DNA from 4 places in the Brevibacillus sp. B_LB10_24 genome. Region 1 is predicted to be linked to each of the others. Evidence: riboswitches for the same ligand, from Rfam matches in the RefSeq annotation. Region 1 holds a riboswitch; each other region holds the start of a gene.
The links. Region 1 has a riboswitch for cyclic di-AMP ahead of ACI7RC_RS24700 (C40 family peptidase). Riboswitches for the same ligand answer to the same signal wherever they lie in the genome.
Positions count from the first base shown of each region.

Region 2: linked by a shared signal. The riboswitch ahead of ectA (diaminobutyrate acetyltransferase) and the one ahead of ACI7RC_RS24700 (C40 family peptidase) in region 1 are both predicted to bind cyclic di-AMP.
Region 3: linked by a shared signal. The riboswitch ahead of ACI7RC_RS13925 (3D domain-containing protein) and the one ahead of ACI7RC_RS24700 (C40 family peptidase) in region 1 are both predicted to bind cyclic di-AMP.
Region 4: linked by a shared signal. The riboswitch ahead of ehuB (ectoine/hydroxyectoine ABC transporter substrate-binding protein EhuB) and the one ahead of ACI7RC_RS24700 (C40 family peptidase) in region 1 are both predicted to bind cyclic di-AMP.

Region 1 covers NZ_JBJQOQ010000042.1:9,385-14,172, reverse strand. Annotated here, with positions in the region: gene liaF (cell wall-active antibiotics response protein LiaF) at 1-528, opposite strand, end outside; gene ACI7RC_RS24715 (class I SAM-dependent methyltransferase) at 566-1,120, opposite strand; gene ACI7RC_RS24710 (PspA/IM30 family protein) at 1,185-1,898, opposite strand; gene ACI7RC_RS24705 (hypothetical protein) at 1,962-2,372, opposite strand; cyclic di-AMP (ydaO/yuaA leader) riboswitch at 2,657-2,787, shown strand; gene ACI7RC_RS24700 (C40 family peptidase) at 2,800-3,285, shown strand; gene ACI7RC_RS24695 (response regulator transcription factor) at 3,458-4,180, shown strand; gene ACI7RC_RS24690 (sensor histidine kinase) at 4,182-4,788, shown strand, end outside.
Region 2 covers NZ_JBJQOQ010000029.1:43,266-48,053, forward strand. Annotated here, with positions in the region: gene ACI7RC_RS21285 (DUF3885 domain-containing protein) at 27-662, shown strand; gene ACI7RC_RS21290 (RsiV family protein) at 723-947, opposite strand; cyclic di-AMP (ydaO/yuaA leader) riboswitch at 1,212-1,345, shown strand; gene ectA (diaminobutyrate acetyltransferase) at 1,617-2,132, shown strand; gene ectB (diaminobutyrate--2-oxoglutarate transaminase) at 2,192-3,430, shown strand; gene ACI7RC_RS21305 (ectoine synthase) at 3,436-3,816, shown strand; gene thpD (ectoine hydroxylase) at 3,863-4,753, shown strand.
Region 3 covers NZ_JBJQOQ010000013.1:72,533-77,320, forward strand. Annotated here, with positions in the region: gene ACI7RC_RS13915 (alpha/beta hydrolase) at 32-703, shown strand; gene purU (formyltetrahydrofolate deformylase) at 751-1,647, opposite strand; cyclic di-AMP (ydaO/yuaA leader) riboswitch at 1,861-2,018, shown strand; gene ACI7RC_RS13925 (3D domain-containing protein) at 2,023-2,652, shown strand; gene addA (helicase-exonuclease AddAB subunit AddA) at 2,727-4,788, opposite strand, start outside.
Region 4 covers NZ_JBJQOQ010000001.1:306,408-311,195, reverse strand. Annotated here, with positions in the region: gene ehuA (ectoine/hydroxyectoine ABC transporter ATP-binding protein EhuA) at 1-281, opposite strand, end outside; gene ehuD (ectoine/hydroxyectoine ABC transporter permease subunit EhuD) at 299-949, opposite strand; gene ehuC (ectoine/hydroxyectoine ABC transporter permease subunit EhuC) at 952-1,608, opposite strand; gene ehuB (ectoine/hydroxyectoine ABC transporter substrate-binding protein EhuB) at 1,635-2,465, opposite strand; cyclic di-AMP (ydaO/yuaA leader) riboswitch at 2,725-2,880, opposite strand; gene ACI7RC_RS01560 (Ig-like domain-containing protein) at 3,325-4,788, shown strand, end outside.

The sequences.
Region 1 (4,788 bases):
GGCCTCTTCTTCGAGGATAATCGCCCGTGACAGGTCAATGACCACATCCCCGACACCGTGCCAAATATGAAGCTGCCGCAGTTCAAAGCGGCCTGATGTCAAGTGATAGTCGCCGATCAGCGAACTGCGGGTCTCTCTATGTGAAGACTCGCCCTCTTTTGCGAAGCCGGGATCGATTCTCATCCGCTGCCCGGAAGCGGGTTCCTTCTCCGCAGGCACCTGCCGGCGAGAGCGAATCAAACGCCATCCAAAGTTAATAAACGCGATCGCGATCGCAATCCCGATCACATCGCCGATGTCAATGTGAAACCACTGATCCAACAAGATGAGCAAGCCGATCCCGCCGACGATTCCGCCCAGCCACCGGCGTCCTCTCGTCCACCAGCGCATGCCGAGATAGACGATCAACAGCGGGAACAGGCTAAATAAGTTAAAATCAATCAGATTAAGCGCGTCAAGAAAAAGACCAAAACCAATAAATACGAGGATGATGCCAGCAATCAATTGATTTAATCGCGATAGTTTCACAGGGTCTTTCCCTCCAAACGCAGCCAGAAGCAATCCATTATTCCTGCAACCGGCAGGTGTACACAAAAGCAGGCGGAACATTGAAAGGCGTAAAGCTGATGCTCACCTTCTTAAATCGTTCTTCCAATTCTGCTTTCATCTGCAGCGAGTACTGAAATGTGACGAATACACCTTCCGGATCCAGCGTTTCCACCACATTGTCGAGAATTTTCGTCCGCACTTCGACTGGAAATACGGCAAACGGCAGCCCGGAAATAATCGCGTCCGCAGGCTGCAGGTTCATCTCTTTTACATAGCTGGCCAAATGAACCGCTTCCGATTGAATGAGTATTCCCGGAAAACGTTCTTTCAGCATCTGCTGAAACCGCGGGTCCTGTTCCACGACAAAAAAATTCGTCTCCGGACGCTTCAGCCGCAGGATCGCTTCCGTAAAAACACCCGTTCCCGGCCCCAATTCGACAATGGTTTTGGCAGAGACCCACGGAACGTTTTTCATCATTAGCCGGCATAAAAATTTCGAACTGGGAGCAACGCTTCCCACACGGGTAGGATTAGAGAAAAAACGTCGCAAGAAGACGAGAAAATCTGACACAGGGCAAACCTCCTAGGGGAAAAGCAGCCCGCTTTTTACGGGCTGCCGAGACTATCAAATCTTGCTATCGGGACAGGTGATCGCCTTGCTCTTCCTGTCTGGTTTCGTCTGTTTTTTTGTCGAACAGCCGCTCTTTGCGCAACGCCAGCTCCTGATCGATATCGTCTGCTTCTAACGCGTCGAGTGAAGAATGCAGACTGCGGCGGCCTTCGTTCCAATGTCCGGTGAGCTCTGCTTCCGCTTCCATCCGCATGACTTTTTCTTCCATACGGCTAAAGCCGCGGGTCGCGCTTTCACAGCCTATACCATTTATTACGTGATTCAGGTGCTTTTGGGTACGGGCTACTTGCGCCCTGGACATCAACGTGTATTTTTTCGCTCTCATCTTGTAGAACTCGTCTTTTAACTGCGCCAGTTTTTCTCGCATTTGCCCTGCTGCTTCTCGGGCCGAGTGGTACAGCGCTTCGTTTTCGGAAGCCCGGGTTTCAAAGTATTTTTTGTCAATCAGGGCGCGGCGGGCCAGTTCATCTTCCCCTTCGCCAAGCGCCAGGTTGATCTGCCGCTCCCGCTTCTCCACCATCCTCAAGGCTTCTTCCCACTGCTGGCGAAACTTCTTTTCCAGCGCGACTTGCCGGGCCACGGCTACTTCAGCTCGTCCAATCTCCGACTCCATGTCACGCATATACTGGGTCAGCATCACTGCCGGATCTTCCATCGAATCGATCACATCATTGACCGAAGCTACTGTTAAATCACGCAATCTCTTTATGATACCCATGTAAATTCCTCCTCATTTTATCATTACGGTATAGCGGGTCAAGATATTTTCCTTCTACATTTTTCAAGGACGGCGAGACCGCAGATCGTCTTCCCACGAATCCAGGGTGTCCTCCTTAAGTACGCTCCTCGCCCACTTGCGTTCATAGTACGAAACCTCTTCTGCAGACGGTTCCGGATGGCTCCTGATCAGGCGATACCCGAGATAGAGTATCCCGACGGCGATCAATGTGCTGAACAGCAGATGAACCTTGCCGGTCAGCATCAAGATGCCGAAGAAGACCAGGAATGCCCCCCAGATGCGGCCGCCTGTCGATTTGGCTGCGAGCAGCTTGCTCCCGCCCCAGAAGATGACAGCTCCCGAGATGAGAAAGCCCAGCAGTCCTTTGACAAACCCCAAGTGGCCAAGCAAGATGACTACTCCGAGGAACAGCAGCGCGGTTCCGAGAAGCAGCTTCCCCGACCGCTCACTCATCGAACATCCCTCCGTTTTCTTCTTTAACTCTTGCTCACAACTTTATTGTAGACGACCTGTTTTGCGAGTATAACGGACGGGCGATTGGTTTTTGCGTCCGTCCGAAGGCGGAGAAGCACGTCCTGCCAAAATCGGACAAGCCCGCCGAAAGCGTCAAGCGACGAAGAAACCTGCTGTGCGTTTCGGTAATATGACAGGAAATTGTGACGAAATTTTGAACGATTACGCAAAATAGAGGAAATCCTTGGACAACCTCGAATTATTTTGTTCATTGTGTAAAAAAAAATCGAAAAAAGCCGAATTCCATCATGGAAGCGGGGGAACCAATGTTTTGGGGTGAGTAGCTGTTTCGACAGTTTAGGGAATCCTTTCGCCCGAACCCTTCAGCTAACCTCGCAGGCTTAAGGAAGGAGCAGCTTCATTGCGTATGCGTAAGTTTGTTTGTTCATTGATTTTGGCTGGAGTGCTTGCCAGCGGAGCCGGTTCGGTGTTTGCAGCGGAAAACCCGCTTATGGGCACCATCGAAAACCTTTACGGCGTTCCGTATAAAACGGCAGGAACCACCACCAAAGGGTTTGACTGCTCCGGTTTTACACAATACGTCTTTCAAGCGTTAGACGTCGAGATTCCCCACTCTTCCGCATCACAGTACGAGTTAGGGACCGCTGTCTCCAAAGACGAATTGCAGCCAGGAGATCTGGTGTTCTTCAACACCAATGGCCACAGCATCTCCCATGTGGGAATCTACATCGGCGACAACATGTTCGCCCACTCCGAAACCGGTAAAGGGGTTACCAAGACTTCGCTGAACGATCCCTACTACTGGAGCAAGCGTTACGTCGGAGCAAAACGAGTAGCTATTCCGGCACTGGAAAAAGCACAAGAAGATAGCAAAGAGAAAACGGAAAACTAACTTTAGAAGTCAGAGGGTAAGCGCCTCTGGCTTTTTCTGACGAAATTTAGTACCAGATCCCAAGATAACCTCATAGGAATTCCCCTACAGACTGTTATTACCACTGTGTATTCTTTCGTTTCGTGATATGATGGGAATGAGAATGTGACTTTGCAGTTGGAGGGGATATAGATTGAAAGAAGAACACATTCTTGTGGTTGACGACAATCAGGAGATCACCGATCTTCTCCAAGATATATTCGAGAGCGAAGGTATGAAGGTATCGATTGCAAACAGCGGCGCCCAAGCGCTTTCCTTGTTGGAAAACGGACTGCATCCGGATCTCATCCTGCTCGATATCATGATGCCGGGCATCAGCGGATACGAGCTTTGCGCCCAAATTCGCCGCGAGTGGGAAATGCCCATCCTCTTTTTAAGCGCAAAAGGAAAGGCTGTCGACAAGGTGGTGGGCTTTGAAATCGGAGCCGACGATTATATTACCAAGCCCTTCGATACCGAGGAGCTGCTAGCAAGAGTTCGCGCCCACCTGCGACGGTTTGAACGGATTCGCCATATCGGGCAGCGCGAAAACACCAAGCAGGAAGCTGCAGCGGCGATGAGCCAGCTTTCCTTTAAGGGGCTCGAAATCAACAAAGAAACGTATACCGTCTACGTCAATGACGAAAAGGTAGACCTTTCGACAAAAGAATTTCAGCTATTGGCCTTTTTAGCCGAGAATCCGGGCATCGTCTTTACCCGCGAGGAAATCTACGACCGCGTCTGGGGATACGGATACGGCTCGCTCAACACGGTCACGGTACACATCAAAAACCTGCGCGAAAAGCTGGAAAAGGATCGGACATTTATCAAGACCCAATGGGGAACCGGCTACGTTTTCATAGGGGAGCGTATTTGAGATGAGAATCGGCACGAAGCTGTTCTTGTCTTTTTTTGCGATTATTTTGTTTCATCTGTTAACGTATCAACTCATCTTTAAAAACATCATCGTCGAGCAGATCAAAAATGACCGCTACGAGCAGTTTTTAAGCGAAAAAGTGGCGGCCCAGCGCGTGCAAATCAATCAGCTGATGCGGACGAACTCTTTCAAAGACCCGCTTGAAATGCATGAACTCAGCTCTGAGCTGCCAGAAGATCTGATGTACAAGGTTACGGTGGAAGACGCCAATGGGACGACCCTCTATACAAAGGTCTCCCAAGCCTACAGTCTGAAGGGGCCCAACAAAAAAGAAGTGGCAGAATACTACTTTCAGCATGACCCGGGCAGCCAGGAGCGCACCGTGATCACATTCTATACCGATGAATCAGACATCCTCGCCTCCAAAGGGGTTTCGATGTCGGTCTGGTACATCTACGGCAGCATCCTGCTCCTCGGACTGGTCTTCATGTTCATACTGGTTCGCTGGATCCTGCGCCCGGTCGGCGAGCTTTCGCTGGTCACACAGGAGATCAAGGACGGCAAACGGTACGTCTCCTTCTCCTACAAGGCGAATGACGAATTCGGCC
Region 2 (4,788 bases), on a different contig from region 1:
TTACACTAAAAGATTGGAGTGTTTATGTGCAACTCGAACATTACCTGAACAGCAGCTTTCCTAATCTGAAGCTAAGACCGCCTCTCTTTTACAATTGGGAACTAGGGATTCGGTTTGAATTGGGAGACCCAAACGAAGAAGACATAAAAAACTATATGGAGCGTGTCTATTCTCGTGCGACGACACTTTTCAAGGCACTTCATTCCGCAAAAGATGAGATCATCATTGTAGCAAACATTCATCACGACGGTGAAGAAAACTTATTCCGAAGACGAAAAATAAAGACATTTCAGCACTATATAAAGTCAAAAAAAGTCTTGTACAGGTTACAACACAATGTTATTCCTTATGTTTTTGAAGATGTTTACGATATCTACGATTTTGAAACCCATAGATTTGCCTTAAACTGTCAGGTTGCGGATGTAAAGTATGCGAACTTGATTAAAGCGATTTGTAATCAAGATATGGGTATAAAACCTAAGATCTCTCATGATGTATTCTTTGTTAACCTATCGAAAAATTCAATCTTCCACATTTACGATGATCGAGGTTGTGATGTAATTGCTTCATCCAAAGAATCCATTCGGTTTTTGTATGAACAATACAATAATTGGATTTTAAAATACGATGAAGAGGCAATTGACAGGTTATTTCTAAATTGAATAAACTTGCCACGATAAAGAGTAGTCATGACAGGTTTTTATATGAGTCCGTAATTCGTTTTACTGAAATAGATTACTGCCTTTCGGAATCAAAGACGCCAGCGGTATTGCGAATTCCGGGATCCCTGCTGCGTACGGCGTATACTCGTACAAACCGACGTAAAAGTCGACGGATTCTCCACGCAGGTAAAAAGGTTGATCATCAGAAATTGACGTAAACGGTGGAATTTGATACCCCATGTTTTCCGCTACAACCCGCAGCGGTACGTAAACCTCGGAGTGCATAATCAACGGTTGGCTATTGGCTATCTGATCGTGGCCATTGAGTCCGCTTGAATTGCGTGAACTCTTCTAACAATCTGACCAATGATGGCAGGATATGGGCGTAATTTTCTGCATAGGGCTGATATTTCCAGTTGATGGGATGAGAGGGGCCGAGAAGGGAAAATCGAACGGATTACCAGGGGTGTGCCTATTTCGATGTTATGGTAACATACAAACCATGTTTTACCCCAGTCGGATGAAAAAGGAGAGCGAGCGAAAAAACAATCAAATAGCGGGCCTAGTTCCGTTTTCGAAACGGAAGCGGGGGAACCACGTTTTGGGGTTAATTCTGTGCATGCAGAAGGGATGCGTCTCTGCCATCCTACCCGTCAGCTAACCTCGTCGGCTAAAGCAGATTTTCATCTTTCTAAAATGATTGATCCCTTGTGTACGCTCTTTTGCGGCAGCAGCCGGCGTACCCAAGTTACAAACCAGTCGACGCATCTGCTTGCCGGGTTGCCCAACCCTTATCCCACGGCAGCAGTTCGTCGACTTTTTCTATGTGCCATTCGCATGGTCTGACCGACGTTGCAGGGCGCGTTTTTGCGCACAACCATAATACTGAATATTGGTAATATTCATACTAAAATACACTGTTGATGAATCGAGACCGTGAAAGGAGGTGAGAAGATGAACACGGCTGCAGGAACAAAAAGCCGGGCGACAATCCGCAAAGCATCGGCCAAAGACGGTGCCGCGATGTGGAGATTGGCGGCGGAGTCGAAGGTGCTCGACCCCAATTCGCCTTATGCGTACCTGATGGCAGGCAGCTATTTTTCGGAGACATGTGTGGTAGCCGAAGTGGAGGAGGAGCTGATTGGTTTTGTCACCGCCTTTTGCCTGCCTGATAAGCCTGATACCTTGTTTGTTTGGCAAATCGGAGTCAGCGAAGGGCAACGGGGGAAGGGAATTGGCAGCAGCATGCTGCGTGCATTGCTGATGCGTGATGCCTGCCGGCAGGTCAGGTATCTGGAGGCGACCGTCACGTCGTCAAATGAACCGTCAAAGGCTCTTTTCCGCAGACTGGCGGCGGAGATGGGCACAGCCTGCGAAGTGAAGCCATGCTTTCCTGCGTCGCTTTTTCCCGGGCAGGATCACGAAGCGGAATGGACGTATCGCATAGGACCGTTAGACAAAACACGATAGGAGGTTACGCATTGAAAGCAATTGCCGAGACGCGAACACCCTTATACGTATTTGAACAGATGGAGTCAGAGGTTCGGAGTTACTGCCGAAGTTTTCCAACCGTTTTTACCCGGGCAAGCGGGTCCAGATTGTGGGATCGACAGGGGAAGGAGTACATCGACTTTTTTGCCGGGGCGGGGGCCTTGAACTATGGTCACAACCATCCCCGACTGAAAAAGCAGCTGATCGAATATCTGCAAAACGACGGGATTACCCACAGCCTGGACATGGCGACAGATGCCAAGGAAGCGCTGCTGCGCCGGTTTCACGAAGTGATTTTGCAGCCGAGAGGGCTTGATTACAAGGTGATGTTTCCTGGACCGACGGGGACCAACTCGGTAGAGAGCGCGCTCAAGCTGGCGCGAAAGGCGACGGGCAGGGAGCTGATCATGAGCTTTACCAGCGGCTTCCACGGCATGTCCCTCGGCTCGCTGGCTGTGACGGCGAACCGGATGAAGCGGGGAGGAGCGGGCATACCGCTCGCCAACACGGTTGTGATGCCGTATGAGAATTACCTGGGGAAGGATTGGGATACCACCGAGTACATTGAACGTCTGCTCGAAGACGATAGCAGCGGCGTATCTCTCCCTGCGGCTATGATCCTCGAAACCGTTCAGGGAGAAGGCGGGATCAATGCGGCCAGTATCCCCTGGCTGGTCAAAATCGAGCAGCTCTGCCGCAAGCACGGCATTCTGTTGATCGTCGACGACGTGCAGGCGGGCTGCGGACGAACAGGACCTTTTTTCAGCTTTGAGGAAGCCGGGATCAAGCCTGACATTGTCTGCCTCTCCAAATCGATCGGAGGTTACGGTTTGCCCATGGCCTTGACACTGTTTCGCCCGGAGCTGGATATATGGAAACCGGGCGAGCACAACGGCACCTTCCGCGGGAACAACCTCGGCTTTATCGCGGCTGCTGAGGCATTAACCTATTGGGAAAACGACGATTTAAGCAGGGACGTCCGAATGAAAGGCGACCTTGTTCGCCAGCACCTGGAGCATCTGGTCCAAACCTATCCGTTGATCAAAGGAGAGGTGCGGGGAAGAGGACTGATGCAAGGAATTGCCATCGGGGTCGATGATTTGGCTGACCGGATCTGCTCGCTTGCCTTCCGCCGCGGGCTGATCATGGAGACATCGGGACCAAAAAGCGAGGTTGTCAAGATCATGCCGCCATTGACGATCGATGAGCTGGACCTGAAAAAAGGCCTGTCTATATTAGAGGACGCGATCAAAGAAAGCCAGGAGAAAGGAAGGTAGGTACCATGATCGTAAAGCATTTACAGGATATTATCGGCACAAAGGACGACGTTGACACTCCTACGTGGAACAGCAGAAGACTGCTTCTGAAAAAAGACAACATGGGCTTTGCCCTGAACGATACGCTGATCAAGGCCGGTACAGAAACGTTCATCTGGTACGCGAACCATCTGGAGGCCGTGTACTGCATCGAGGGGGAAGGAGAGATCGAGGTGGTCGGCGGTGAAACCTACCCGATCCAGCCGGGCATGATGTACGCCTTAAGCGGTCATGAGAAGCATTACCTGCGGGCGAAGAGCACGATGCGAATGGTGTGTGTGTTCAATCCGCCGCTGACCGGGCGCGAAGTACACGATGAGAACGGAGTATACCCCTTGGTTGAGTAAATCGGCAGGATGAGATTTGGCGAAAAACCTGGAAGGAGAGGAAAGTATGAACCAACGCTACGTCGTCATGGAGGATTGCTATCCATCCCGCATCGAGGATACACCAGGCATCATCGAGCGAAAGGACCCTGTCGTCTATTCGGACGCAGGCTCCGGCACGTCCGAGCTGGATGCAGACATGCTTGCGTCCTATGAACAAAACGGATACCTCAACCTGAAAGGCTTCTTTTCGGCTGAGGAGGTCAAGACGTTTCGGAATGAGCTGCAGAGGCTGTGGCAGGAAAACAGGGAAACGGAGCGGAAGGAAGTGATCCGCGAGCCGCAGAGCCGCGAGATTCGCTCGATTTTCGCCGTACATCGAGACAGCGAGGTCTTTCGTCGGCTGTCGCAGCATCCGCGGCTGCTCGCCATCATCAGGCAGATCTTGGGCAGCGACGTGTACGTGCACCAGTCCCGGATCAATTACAAAAAAGGATTTACGGGCAAGGAGTTTTATTGGCACTCCGATTTTGAGACCTGGCACGTAGAGGATGGCATGCCGCGAATGCGGGCGTTAAGCTGCTCCATCGCGCTGGAGGAGAATCACCATTTTAACGGCCCGCTGCTGCTCATCCCCGGCTCCCACAAGAAATTCATCACGTGTGTGGGCAGAACGCCGGATGCGCATTACGAACAGTCGCTGCGCAAGCAGGAATACGGTGTGCCCGATCAGGCGAGCTTGCAAGAGCTGGTCGAGCATCACGGTATCGATACAGCCGTCGGACCGGCGGGAACGGTCACGCTTTTTGACTGCAACGTCATGCATGGCTCCAATGGCAACATCACGCCCTACCCGCGGTCCAATGTGTTTTATGTCTACAACAGCGTTGAGAACAAACTGGTCAGCCCCTTCTCGGGCCAGAAGCCGAGGCCGGATTACATCGCGACCCGCGATTGACGTTTTTACTACAGGGCCGCTTGCTTCGAGTGTGA
Region 3 (4,788 bases), on a different contig from region 1:
AGGAGTTGGTCTTTTCGAAAGGATGTCCACGATGTCTGCGTTTGGTTGTTTAGTCCTTCACGGCTTTGCCGGCGACGTTCACGAAGTGCTGCCTCTGGCTATGGCTCTGCAAAAACAGGGCTATACTGTCGAATGCCCTACACTCGAGGGGCACGGTGCCGGACGCCTCCTGCTGAGTCAAAGCAGGCGTTCCGACTGGATCGATTCAGCCGTAGAAGCGTACAAACGGCTGAGCCTGCGATGCGATAAAATCGCGGTAATCGGCTTCTCCATGGGGGGCCTGCTAGCCCTGCAGATCGCCTCCCGCCATCCCGTGCACCACCTGTTTACGCTCAACACCCCTTTTTACTACTGGGATATCAAACAGGCTGCTGTTAATCTGCGCAACGATTTTCGCACCCATCTCTCCCGTTACATGAACGGGATGGCAAAATTCCCTATACGGAGCATGCTGGAGTTTCGCATGCTCCTGGCGGAAACGAAGCGATTGCTGCCCCGGGTGACATGTCCTTATGTGATCGTACAGGGTGAGAAGGACGACACGGTACAGGCGGTCAGCGCCTGCCACTTGCAAAAACACGTCGGAAGCGCTGACACGCGTCTCCTCTCCTTCCCCGAATCGGGTCACCTGATCTTGCACGGACCCGAGGCAGAAGATGTGATCAGACACGTATCCGAGATCCTGAAGGAACGAATGAAATAACAGGAGCTAACGGCATGCAATTCAAACCAAGACCGTCGTCTCTCCCCTTAGGGAAAGACGACGGTCTTGTTGTCATAGACCAGGACGCGATCTTCCAGATGCCAGGTGACCGCCTGTGCCAGAACGGTACGCTCGATTTGCCGTCCCTTCATTTTAAGCGCCTCGACATCGTCCCGATGTGTCACCCGCTGGACGTCTTGTTCGATGATCGGACCTGCGTCAAGCTCCTCCGTCACGTAGTGGGCGGTAGCTCCGATCAGTTTTACGCCGCGCTTGTACGCCTGATCGTACGGCTTTGCGCCGACGAACGCCGGCAGGAAGGAGTGATGGATGTTGATGATTCGCTGCGGATAATCCCGCAGGAACTGGGGTGAGAGGATTTGCATGTACCGGGCTAGAACGATCAGGTCGATATCCTTCATCAGTTCCATCTGCCGCCGCTCTGCCTCAGCCTTTGTCTCGCTCGTGACAGATATCACATGGTATGGGATGCCAAGCGCTTCTACCGTTTCCCTCATATCAGGATGATTGCTGACGACCATTGCGATATCGGCGTGCAGGGCACCCGACTGCCACTGCCACAGGAGTTCCAACAGACAGTGATCCTCCTTGGATACGAAGATGGCGATCCGTTTGAGCCTGCGGGCCTCTACGAGCGTCCAGTCCATTTGAAACCGGTTTGCAATCGGCTGAAAACTTCGCTTTAACTCTTCGCATCTTTCCTCTAGATTGGGCAGGTCAAACTCGATCCGCATAAAAAAGCGGCCGCCCTCAGGATCGGTCGAGTATTGATCCGACTGTGAAATATTCGCGCCGTTTTCGGCTAAGAATTGGGATACAGCATAGACAATTCCCGGCCGATCCGGGCAGGTGATGAGCATGCGGGCGTGGTCCTTCTGCTTTTCCTGGTAGGCGCGCCGCCTGCTGTCTGAAAGTTGACTCATTTGTTTCTCTCCTCTATCTCTCGTTGCGTTTTTTCCCTATAGTATAACACGTATTTTTAGTCAGTCCAAACGATTCCATCCCTTGTATACATTGACTTAAAAACATCCACCATGGAAAGACATGAAGAAAAATCCTGACTGTCAAGGGGTAAAGATTTACACCGCTACTATAAATTTATCATTTATTTTAAACAAGAACCTATGATATTGTATTGATTGTTATCGCCGAAACTTCCTAAACAGAAGTGCGGGGGACTTTTTTTATCGATGGCACATGCGGCCATCGATTTGGGGTGAATCGCAATTGCGTAGGGCAGCCTCCTTAACCCGAACCCGACAACTAACCTCGTAGGCATGTGAAAGGAGAAGATGTTGATGAAAAAGTGGTCAGCCAGAAAAACGTTGGCGTCCATGGCTTGCGCTGTGCTGTTTGCAAGTATCTCTACCCCAACATTTGCCGCTACTTACGAAGTAAAACAAGATGACACATTTTTCAAACTTTCGCAGGAACGCAACATCCCCCTGCAATCGATCCTTGCCGCCAACCAGGGTGTCGATCCGACCAATTTGCAAATTGGTCAAAAGATTCAGCTTCCGGAGACCAAGAAGGCAACAGCTGTGGCTGCCAGTGCCACTGCTCCGAAAGAATTGGGAAGCACCATTACCACCCCTGCCGGCAAAACCTTGTCTTTCAGCCGTGTCATCTCTTGTAAAGCTACCGGCTATACGGCTTCTGCGGAGGAAAACGGCGGCTGGGCTGGCGTGGATTACTTCGGCAATCCATTAAAAGTGGGAACCATCGCGGTAGACCCCAAGGTGATTCCGCTCGGTTCCACCGTCTATATCACGGGATACAATTCCCCCCATTTGCCAGGCGGAGGCATGGTGGCGAAGGCGGCAGACATCGGCGGCGCGATCAAGGGAGAGCGTGTAGACATCTTCCTGCCAACGAATGACGCATCCTACTTCGGTATGCAAAATATCAAGGTTTACGTACTTAAATAACTTTATAGGCTATTCGCTATTTTGACAAGGAACGCCCCGGGATCCATGACATGATCCCGGGGCGTTCCTCTTTTTCATTCGCCTTCGCCGATAAGGACGGCCTCGCCCGCGGAGAAGAAGTACAGGTAGCTTTTATCGACTCGCCGCTGCCAGATCTGTTCGATTGCCTGCGTGTAAAGCTGGAGCTGTTTCCGATAGCGGTTGGTTAGCTGAACAAGCGAGGCAGCCCGGTCGCTGCCGATCATGGCATCTGTCTTGTAGTCGACCATAATCAGCGATCCGTCCGGCTCTTCTGCCAGACAGTCGATGACCCCTTGCACGATAACCTGCTCCCCTGTTTCCGCAATGGCGTCAGACATGATCTGATCCAATGGGACGGTCATCGTAAAAGGCAGTTCGCGATGCACCCGGGCCGCCGCTTTTAGCCGCAGGCCAAGCGGCGAGGCAAAGAATGAGGCTATTTGCTGACAGTTTACCTGTGCAGCCTGCTCCCGGGTGAGGTACTCCCGATCTACCAAGTCTCGCAGCTGGTGCTGCACACCGGCTTCGTCCAGGGGTTGTTTCAGGTCCAGCTGCTGCATGACCGTGTGCACAATCGTTCCAATCTCCGCCCGGCTAAAGGTCTTGATTGTCTGCTCCGTCAGAAAGCGGGGCTTCTTGTTGATCTGCGCCCATTTGCGAGCCGGGCCTTCCTCAGTAGACAGCCTGAGCTGCTCGCTTTCCGAGACATCTTCCGTCATTCGCTTCAGCTCGCTGACGCTCCACTTGGCCGCTGTCTGCGCGGCCAGGAGATACGGGTAGCTCCAGGTCAGCTGCCGTTCAAGCTGTTCCCGCCAGAATGGATCTTCCGGTCTTTCTCCCACTGATTGCAGGCTGACGATTCGCTCCCAGACCTGCCGATCCAGGTTTGTTTCCGCCTTTTTAGCCGCAAACTGGTCCGCCTGGTAGAAGAAAAACGACCAGCGGGAGTCATCAGGTACGGTCGTGAGGCAGAGCTCTCCTCCCTGTTCCTGGCATTTGTCCCGCAGGACAGCCCCGGCTGGATGGCGCACCAGGGCCCGGCCTACCCAGTCCAGGCTGCTTTTTGCCTGGATGAGATCCTCGTCGGCCAGCGCATCCCCCGAGCCAGCCTGATCGCACCAGGCGGCGATACTTTTCGCCAGATTTTTCTCGGAAGCAACCAAGATCAGCTTCTCCCGCGCCCGCGTCAAGGCGACGTACAGTACGCGCATCTCCTCAGCCAGCATCTCGCGGTGAAGCTGCTGCCGGACCGCCTGGTACGCGAGGCAGGGATATCGCAGACGCAGCTCGGAATCGGATACCTTGGGACCAAAACCGAGGTCTTTGTGCAGCAGGAAGTGCTTCTTTTCATCCATCGTGTTGAACTGTTTCCCCAACCCTGCGACAAATACCACGGGAAACTCCAACCCCTTGCTCTTGTGGATGGTCATGACCCGCACGACGTCTTCATTTTCCCCAATCGTCCGTGCCTCTCCCATGTCGCGCCCTTTTTGCTGCAGCCGGTCGACAAATCGAAGGAAACGGAACAGACCGCGAAACGAGGTAGCCTCATACTGGCGGGCGCGGTCGTACAGTGCCCGCAGATTCGCCTGCCGCTGCTGACCGTTATCCAGCGAGGCGACAAACTCCAGATAGCCCGTTTCTCGGTAAATCCGGGCCAGCAGATCAGCGAGAGAACCGCGTCTGGCTGCTGTCCGCCAGTCTTCGACACGCTGGAAAAAATCGCGCAGACGCCTGTCCAGCTCGCCCTCATCCCGCCCCTCGCGAACGCAAAGCTGCACCGCCTGATGAAAGGGAATGCCTGGATAGGCAATGCGCAATTCAGCCAGATGCTGTTCGGTCAAGCCGACGATCGGCGAGCGCAGCACTGCCGCCAGCGGAATATCCTGCTGCGGATTGTCGATGATCCGAAGCAGCGACAGCATGACCTCTACCTCGGTTGCAGCGAAGTAGCCTCCGTTCTGCTCAGCATACACGGGAATCCCGGCTGCTTGCAGCTCCTCCATCATCGGCTGCGCCCAGCCGGCGTTGGCACGCAGCAGGATGACGATATCCCGATAAGCGAGCGGCCGCATCCCGCCGCTGCTTTTGTCAAAGACGAGCAGCGGTGCAGAT
Region 4 (4,788 bases), on a different contig from region 1:
AGCTTTCCATTCACTCGTTTGTGCCAAAGCAGTTCCCCGTCCACCTCGATCGTTCCGGAGGTGGGCTCCTCCAAGGTCATCAGCAGACGGGCGAGCGTCGTTTTGCCAGAACCGCTGGGTCCGATTACCGCCACTTTTTCGCCGGATGCGATATCGAGATTGATTCCATCGAGTATCTGCTGTTCCCCAAACGACTTGCTGATATTCTGATAGCGGACAAGCGGACTGATCCTTCCGGCAACCGGCGTAGCTTCCTCTTTCGTTGCGAGCGGCATATTCATACGATCTATCCCCTTTCTTATTTTAAGCTGATTCGCGCTTCCAAGCGCCGGATGAGCAGGGCGGACGGGTAGCTGAGCAGCAGGAACAAGAGACCGACAACGGTAAATGCTTCCACATAGCGGAAAGAAGCGGCGCCGATCAACTTGGCCGTCGCCATCATCTCCACCACGGTGATCGTCGAAAGCAGCGGCGTCTCTTTGAACATGACGATGAGGTAGTTGCCCAGCACCGGAGTGATCGGCCGAATCGCCTGCGGCAGGACGATTTTCGTCCAGGTTTTCCATCTGGAAAAATTGAGCGCGGTTGCCGCTTCCCACTGACCTTTGGATACGGCCTCGATGCCGGAGCGGTACACCTCTGACAGATAGGTGCTGTAGTGGATTCCGAGCCCGAGCACCCCGATGGTCAAGGCGGAGAAGTGAATCCCATAGACAGGGAGCGCAAAGTAGAGAAAGTACAACTGGATCAATAGCGGCGTACTGCGGATAAATTCGGTCACGGCCGCAACGGTCCAGGACAGCGGCTTAAACTTTGCGCGCCGCCCCAAAGCGAGCAGCAATCCAAGGATCAAGGCCAGGAAAAACGCAAGAATCGTCGTCATGATCGTGATGTGAATGACACTGAGCAATTTGGGCAGCACAGACATGGCGAATTCCCAATTCCACATACCTATGTCCTCCCCGCTGTAACAAATTTTTCAAGCAGGCGAACGCCAAGCGTGACGACTGCCGCCATGACGAAGTACATGATCAACAACAGCCCCAGGATTTGCGGGGTGCTGGAAATGTCAAACGTGCGAAGCAGCATGCCCTTGAACGTCAAATCGGCCAGCGTAATCAGCGAAACGAGCGATGTCCCTTTTAACAGCTCGATCAGCAGGTTGCCAAATGCCGGCAGCATCATGACGACCGCTTGGGGCAGGACGATTTTTTTCATGCGCTGGAAGGGCGTCATGTTGAGCGCAATGGCTGCCTCGATCTGCCCCTTGGGGACCGCCTGAATCGAACTTCGGACAATCTCCGAGCCGTATGCGCCATAGTTGCATCCCATCGCAATAAGTCCGGCTGCCATTGGTGTGAGCTCGAAACCGAGCAGCGGCAGGGCAAAATACAGCCAAAACAGCTGAATCATCAGAGAGGTACCGCGGAAAAATTCGACGTAGACCGCCGTTGCGATGCGTATCGGGGTATGCTTTGACATCCGGCCGAAGCCTGCGAGAAAAGCAATGGCGATGGTGAGAACAGCCGAATAGGCAAATATCTGTGCCGTCATTCCGGCGCCGCTCATCAGCGGCGCCAGGAACCCGGCCCCTGCATCTGTATTCATAAGGTGCCTGCTCCTTTCTGTCTACTTCATTCTTTGACAAGCTGTTCTGCTGTCATGTCACCCGGCAATTCTTGCTCCGTAAAGCCGAAGGGCTCCAGAATTTCCAGCAGTCTGCCGGACTCCTTCAGCTTTTGCAGCTCGCTGTTGTACGCCTTGAGGAAATCCTGATCCTCTTTGCGGAACGCAGCAGCTCCGTAACCGCGGATACTCTGTCCATCGATGACCGGCTGATCGAACTCCATGACCCGCTCGATGCCGCTATCCTTTGCCGAATCCAGCACCGCTTGCAGAGACGGCCCCGTCATCGTAATCGCGTCCACCCGGCCTGACTGCAGTGCCGCCACAGCCGATGGCTGGTCGGTCACGATCACCATCTGGTCATCGCCAACGCCCGACTTTTTTAAATAGTCAATCTCTATCGCGCCGCTCATCACGCCGATTTTTGCCTTCTTCTCGGCGATATCCTTATAGCTGTGGAGATCCTTGGGATTCCCTTTCTTCACGGCCAAAGCCTCGCCAATGCTGTACTCCGGGTTGGCAAAGGCCACTTCTTTCGCTCTCTCGGGTGTGATGTACATCCCCGCCGTAATAATGTCAAAGCGTTTGGCATTCAGTCCCGGGATCAGCGAGCCGAATTCGGTCAGTACCCCATTCATCTCGTCTATGCCCATGTTCTTCAGCACCTCTCTCGCTACCTCGACCGCCTCACCGCTCAGCTTGCCGTCCGGTGTCTGATACGCGTACGGCTTCTCATTGGCAAATCCGACCGTCACAACTCCTTGCTGCTTGGCTTTTTCAAGTGTAGAGACTCCGCTCTCCTCATTCGCCCCACCCCCGGAGCTGCTGCAGCCTGCCATCAACAACCCTATCGACAAAACTCCTGTAAGCAAAAATGAAAGCCCCTTTTTGTTCAATGTTCTTTCCCCTTTCTAGCTGGTGCCTAAAAATAAATAACCGGTGCCTGCTCTTCCCCTAGAACCGAAGTTCCAGGAAAAAAGTCTGCACCGGTATTCATCGCCTGATTATCGGTCTGGCCTTAAAACGACCATACCTCAGACCGTGCTCTGCTCGCCAAATAAACGGAATATTCCGCCTATTTATGCGACCCGTTTTCCAGGATCTTCTCTGCATTAGCCGGCGAGGTTAGCTGACGGGTAGGATGGCAGAGAAGCTGAGCTCTAAAACATCCCTCCTGATATCACTTCAAGGATTAACCCCAAAAACCTGGTTCCCCCGCTCCCATCCAAAGATGGAATTAGGCCTTTTGTATTCAGTTGTAAAAGCAAGCCTTGAGTCTGTGTGCCGCTTTGTTGTTTTCTATGGTACCACAGCAAAAATTTCAACTCATCCTCGATATATTCTGATAATAGGCGAGATAGCCGGCTCTCTTTCCGATACTCCCGCTGACCGGACCGAGCCTCCCTTTTCCTCCCAATTGGAGCCAGATGCTGGCAAGTCCACCTTTTAGAAGGCGCAGTGAGGGTTGGCTACCGTGCCGGACATGGACATTGCCTGATGAATCGGATGGAAAAAAATGGACTAAAGGTTCAAGTTTCTGGTTACGAAGTAGCAGAAACAGATGATTCCGTTAAAAAAGGGAGCTAAATTACCATGCGTTACTAGGAATTCGGTTCCTGTACAAGCCATCGCGCTTTCCTTATATATAGGGTGAACCACACATATATTTCCATTCTGGTGAAAAGGAGTGTGACAAGCATGTGGGCAAGAGAGACAGATAGGTGCAGCTTCCAGCGCTTGGCCATGCGGACAACCGTCTTTTTTCTGGCGGTATTCCTCTGTCTATGCGGACAAGCTGCCGCGGCGGAACTGGAGCCGCAGATGAAGTGGTCGAAACGCTATGTCAAGGATGAGACGCGGGAATTGGTGAAGAAGGTCGTGGCCGCTCGAGACGGCGGAGCGCTTGTCTGGGCAGACGAAACGGATACTGCCTACCATATCCTCCCCCCGCTGCTGTTGAAAGTAGATGCGGCCGGTGAAGAAGAATGGACCAAGCGGATGCCGGAGGACTTCTGGATTGCCAGCGTCAAGCAGGCAAAGACAAGCGGTTTTCTCGTCATGGGGGCGCTTCGCTCCCAACCGGAAAAGCTGCAGTTGGTCCGCTTGAGCGAAACCGGAAAAACGGAGTGGACGAAACAGATCGCAGTAGAAGGCGGTGCGATGATCCCGCAGTACTATTCCCTGTTGTACAGCGATTTTGCGGAAACATCCGACGGCGGCTGGATCGCTGCTGGACGTTACTACCCTGGCGGCTACGACACAGGCAAAAAGTCTCTCGTCCACCTCGTAAAAATCACAGCTTCAGGCAAAGTCGAATGGGATAAAACATGGGACACACCGAACTTCAGCTCGGCAGACCGGATTATCATTACGGACAGCAAAGACGTCTATCTGCAAGGGACAGTATCTTCCGGCGACTCGCAGCTGTACATCGCAAAGCTGACCGAAGATGCCGAAGTCATCTGGAAGCACACCTATGATGAGGTTGGTTCTGTGACGATCCACTCGGTCCTGCCCGCAAGCGACGGCGGACTGCTCATTACCGGTTATGTAAACCGGTACAGGTACGATCCTGCGTACAATGACATCTTAGCCTGGCACATCAATGCCAAGGGAGATGTGGTCTGGCGGCAGCAGTACGGAGAAGAAGAACGCGGTGAAATCGGCTTGTCCCTGACTGAGAGGGCTGACGGAGGCTATATGCTGATCGCGCTGCTCGGGTCGGAACGGAATGAACCCTCAGACTGGAGTTTCATGACGCTGGATGATTCCGGCAACCTGTTGGATGAGAAAACCGTCACCTTCCCGCAAGTGCGGGTGATCGGGGCGGTTCCCCAGGGGGCTGGTGAATATCTGCTGTTGGGTCAATATTGGGAAAAAAGCACGACCCTTGCTGACAAGCGGGACATCTACCTGATTAAATACGGAAAGGCAAAGACGCTCATCTCGCTTCAACATGCCTACGATCACAAATTGAAACTGACCCTCGGAGATACCACACAGCTTCAGGTCAAGGCCGTTTATGATGACGGAACGGAGGAAGCTTTGACAAGCGCGGTCAAGTGGCAATCATCCGACGAAAACGTGGCCGCAGTAGATGGAGACGGACAAATTACGGCAAAACAAAAAGGCAAGGCGAAGATTACAGCTTCTCTCGAAGGG